Regions from separate parts of the Bradyrhizobium sp. JR3.5 genome, predicted to be linked through region 2. Evidence: riboswitches for the same ligand, from Rfam matches in the RefSeq annotation. Region 2 holds a riboswitch; the other holds the start of a gene.
What was found. Region 2 has a riboswitch for S-adenosylmethionine ahead of metX (homoserine O-acetyltransferase MetX). Riboswitches for the same ligand answer to the same signal wherever they lie in the genome.

Region 1 (2,197 bases), 1.9 Mb from region 2:
CATAGACGAGGCGGCCGACGATCTGGCCATGCTCGAGAATGAACGGCACCTCGCGCGAGCGCACTTCCAGCACGGCGCGCGCGCCCTTGCCGCCGGCGCCGGCATAGCCGAAGCCGGGATCGAAGAAGCCGGCATAGTGGACGCGGAATTCGCCGACCAGCGGATCGAACGGCACCATCTCTGCGGCGTAGTCCGGCGGCACCTGCACGGCCTCTTTCGACGCCAGGATGTAGAACTCGCCGGGATCGAGGATGAGGCTGCCATCGGGCCGCGCCTTGATCGGCTCCCAGAATTCTTCGACCGAATAGCCGCCGCGGCGATCGACATCGACCACGCCGGTGTGGCGCTTGGCGCGATAACCGACGAAGCCGCCCGAGTTCTCGCCGGAGAGATCGACCGAGAGCGCAACGCCATGGGTGAGATCGGCATTGTCGGCATCGACCAGCCGCTCGGCGGCATGCAGCGCATCGAGCTCGTCGGCGGTCAAGGTCGCCTCGCCGATCCGGAAGCGGACCTGGCTGAGCCGCGAGCCCTCGCGCAGCAACACGGGAAACGTCTTCGGGCTGATCTCGGCGTAGAGCGGGCCGTGATAGCCGGCGCCAATCATGTCGAAGCGGCGGGTGCCGTCGGCGATCACGCGGGTGAAGACGTCGAGCCGTCCGGTCGAGCTCTTCGGGTTGGCCGCGGCGACGATCTCCGGCGGCAGCGCCAGGCTTTCCAGCAGCGGGACGATGTAGACGCAATTGGTCTCCAGAACCGCACCGTCGGAGAGATCGATCTCGTGCAGCTTCAGCTGGTCGATCCGCTCCGCGACGGTGGCATCGGGTCCCGGCAGGAAGCTGGCGCGAACCCGGTAGGCGATGTCGCCGAGGCGAAGATCGAGGCTTGCCGGCTGGATCTGACTCTCGACGAAGTCGTAGGCGGGCAGAATGAGGCCGGCCTCCGCCATCTCCGCGATCATGCGGTCGGGCAGGATTCCGTTGGATTCATCTTCCAGCGTGAACGACACGTCGCGGTCCCTCGGCGATCCCTCGAGATGGCCCAAAATCATACTCTGAGCGGCCACCAAGCCCCAAATTATGGGCTTTTACGGGTTATCCGATGACCGTCTTGACGGAAAGGGCGCGAGGGAATATCAGCTGCACTTATCCCGTGGTGATTTGAGCCGGCCGGCTTGCAGCCACGTTAAATAAGTCGCTAAACAGGCCGGGGACAGTGTGATCCCGGCTTGGGGAGGTAGCTCCAGGCCGGTTTTTTTGTGGCCATTTTCCAGGGGAAAGGGCCACTTCGGAGGTCACATGTCTGAATCCAAGTCTTCTGAGCCCAAGTCTACTGCCCACCTTCGTTCCGAAACCCGCCTCGTCCATGGCGGCACGCTCCGCTCGCAATTCGGGGAGACGTCGGAGGGGCTGTTTCTCACCCAGGGCTACGTCTACGACACCGCCGAGCAATGCGAGGCGCGCTTCAAGGGCCAGGATCCCGGCTTCATCTATTCGCGCTATTCCAATCCGACCATTGCGGTGTTCGAGCGCCGCATGATCGAGCTCGAGGGCGCGGAAGCCGCGCGCTCGACCGCGACCGGCATGGCCGCGGTAACGACCGCGATCCTCGCACCGCTGAAGGCCGGCGATCACGTGGTGGCGTCGAAGGCCCTGTTCGGCTCCTGCCTCTACGTGGTGCAGGACCTGTTGCCGCGCTACGGCATCGAGACGACGCTGGTCGACGGCCTCGATCTCGACCAGTGGCAGCGCGCATTGCGGCCCAACACCAAGACCTTCTTCCTGGAGAGCCCGACCAATCCGACGCTCGACGTGCTCGACATCGGCGCGATCGCAGAGATCGCGCATAGCGGCGGCGCCCGGCTGATCGTCGACAATGTGTTCGCGACGCCGATCTGGCAGAGCCCGCTGTCGCTCGGCGCCGACGTCGTGGTCTATTCCGCGACCAAGCATATCGACGGCCAGGGCCGCTGCCTCGGCGGCGTCATCCTGTCGTCGGAGGCCTTCATCGCCGAGCACATCCATAATTTCATGCGCCAGACCGGCCCGTCGCTGTCGCCGTTCAACGCCTGGGTGCTGCTGAAGGGGCTCGAGACGCTCGGCATCCGCGTCCGCGCGCAGACCGAAAACGCGGCGAAGATCGCCGAGGCGCTGGCGAAGCATCCGAAGATCACGCGGCTGGTCTATCCCGGCCGCCC
Region 2 (2,197 bases):
CCCGCGAGATCACGAACACCGGCAACGCGGCGGGATGGTCGGCGCGTTCGAGGAACGGCAGCCGTGCGATGATCTTCGGCGCGCCATCGGCTTCGAGCGCATTCCACCACGGCGTGCGGCTCGCGATCGCGGAGACCAGCGCGAGGTCGCCCTTCGACTTCGCCGCCGCCTCGACCGCGGCCTGGGCGCTGAAATGCGACACGTAAGGCACCACGAAGCCGAAGTGAAACCGCGCCGAGTCGCGCATCGCGGACTCGCCCACGGAAACATCGGCATGCACGGCGAACGGCGCCTGCACATAGGTGAAGGTCGAGATGATGACGCGCCAGATGCTCTCGATGGTGTCGAGCGGCAGGATGCCGCGATGGCGCCGCACCAGTTCGCGCATCATGCTGGCCTCGCGCGCCGGGCGGAACGCCGAGCCGACCTCCTGGGTCTTCTTGACCTGGATCAGGCGGTCGATGATGTCGCCGCGCGCCATCAGCAGGCGGTGAACCTGCTCGTCGATCGCATCGATCTCCTTGCGCAGCTCCTGCAGCGAGGGCGGCGACGGGAGTGGGTTGGACATGCTCTCAAACCTTGTCGTCCGGGCGGCCCGATGCCGTGCCAGACAGGGTCCCTGATTAGGAAAGACGGCCAGCGAAAGCAAAGAGAAACGTCGCAGGCGTGCCTTGCGCATTCGGTTAACCATCGGCGCCCGGCAAGGGGAGGTTCGCTGGCCGCCTTGACGACGGGGGGCCTGAGGACTAGGTTCGCTCCACTCCGTGGTCATTTGAGCCGGCCGGCTTGCAGCCACGTTAAACAACTCGCTAAACAGGCCGGGGACAGATCAGCTCCCGGCCGAACCTTGTTCAGGCCGGGTTTTTTATGGCCTGATTTTCTGTTCGAGCCCTCCCACGCGAGGGCAGGGTCGCCTAGATGAGCAACGTGCGTCCGATACCGAGCCCGCAAACCCCGAGCGATGATCGCGCCCATGAGGCCGATCACCCGTCGTCATTGGTGGCGAAGTTCGGCATGGATCAGCCGCTGAAGCTCGATTGCGGCGTCGATCTCGCGCCGTTCCAGATCGCCTATCAGACCTATGGCCAGCTCAATGCTGACAGGTCCAACACGATCCTGATCTGCCACGCGCTGACCGGCGATCAGCACGTCAACAACACCCATCCCGTCACCGGCAAGCCGGGCTGGTGGGACACCATGGTCGGCGCCGGCAAGCCGATCGATCCCGAACAATACTTCATCATCTGCTCCAACGTGATCGGCGGCTGCATGGGCTCGACCGGGCCCGCGTCGCTGAACCCTGCGACCGGCAAGGTGTGGGGGCTCGATTTCCCGATCATCACGATCCCCGACATGGTGCGCGCGCAGGCGATGCTGATCGATCGCCTCGGCATTGCGACGCTGTTCTGCGTGGTCGGCGGCTCGATGGGCGGCATGCAGGTGCTGCAATGGACCGCGGCCTATCCCGAGCGCGTGTTCTCGACGCTCGCGATCGCCTGCTCGACGCGGCACTCGGCGCAGAACATCGCGTTCCACGAGCTCGGCCGTCAGGCCGTGATGGCCGATCCGGACTGGCGCGGCGGCCGCTATGTCGACGAGGACACGCATCCGCATCGCGGACTGGCGGTGGCGCGGATGGCGGCGCACATCACCTATCTCTCGGACGCCGCGCTGCACCGCAAGTTCGGGCGGCGGATGCAGGACCGCGAGCTGCCGACCTTCTCGTTCGATGCGGATTTCCAGGTCGAGAGCTATCTGCGCTACCAGGGCTCGTCCTTTGTCGAGCGGTTCGACGCCAACTCCTATCTCTATCTGACCCGTGCGATGGACTATTTCGACATCGCCGCCGACCACAATGGCGTGCTTGCGAAAGCGTTCACCGGCATCAAGACGCGGTTCTGCGTGGTGTCGTTCACCAGCGACTGGCTGTTTCCGACCTCGGAATCGCGCGCGCTGGTGCATGCGCTGAACGCGTCGAGCGCACGGGTGTCGTTCGCCGAGATCGAGACCGATCGCGGCCATGACGCGTTCCTGCTCGATGTGCCGGAATTCCTCGAAATCTCCCGCGCCTTCCTGCAGGCCGCCGGCAAGGCGCGCGGACTGAAGGACGACGGCCACTCATGAGCATGCAGCAGACACTGCCCTTGCCGGGCGTCGCGCCGGAGCGGACCGGCGGCTATCGCACCGATCATCTGCT

Region 1: linked by a shared signal. The riboswitch ahead of ACVWW1_RS27045 (O-succinylhomoserine sulfhydrylase) and the one ahead of metX (homoserine O-acetyltransferase MetX) in region 2 are both predicted to bind S-adenosylmethionine.

What each region holds. Positions count from the first base shown of each region.
Region 1 covers NZ_JBSRYV010000002.1:2,118,611-2,120,807, forward strand. Annotated here, with positions in the region: gene ACVWW1_RS27040 (2'-deoxycytidine 5'-triphosphate deaminase) at 1-1,009, opposite strand, end outside; SAM riboswitch at 1,143-1,222, shown strand; gene ACVWW1_RS27045 (O-succinylhomoserine sulfhydrylase) at 1,299-2,197, shown strand, end outside.
Region 2 covers NZ_JBSRYV010000002.1:4,000,294-4,002,490, forward strand. Annotated here, with positions in the region: gene ACVWW1_RS35960 (chorismate mutase) at 1-568, opposite strand, end outside; SAM riboswitch at 755-834, shown strand; gene metX (homoserine O-acetyltransferase MetX) at 919-2,124, shown strand; gene metW (methionine biosynthesis protein MetW) at 2,121-2,197, shown strand, end outside.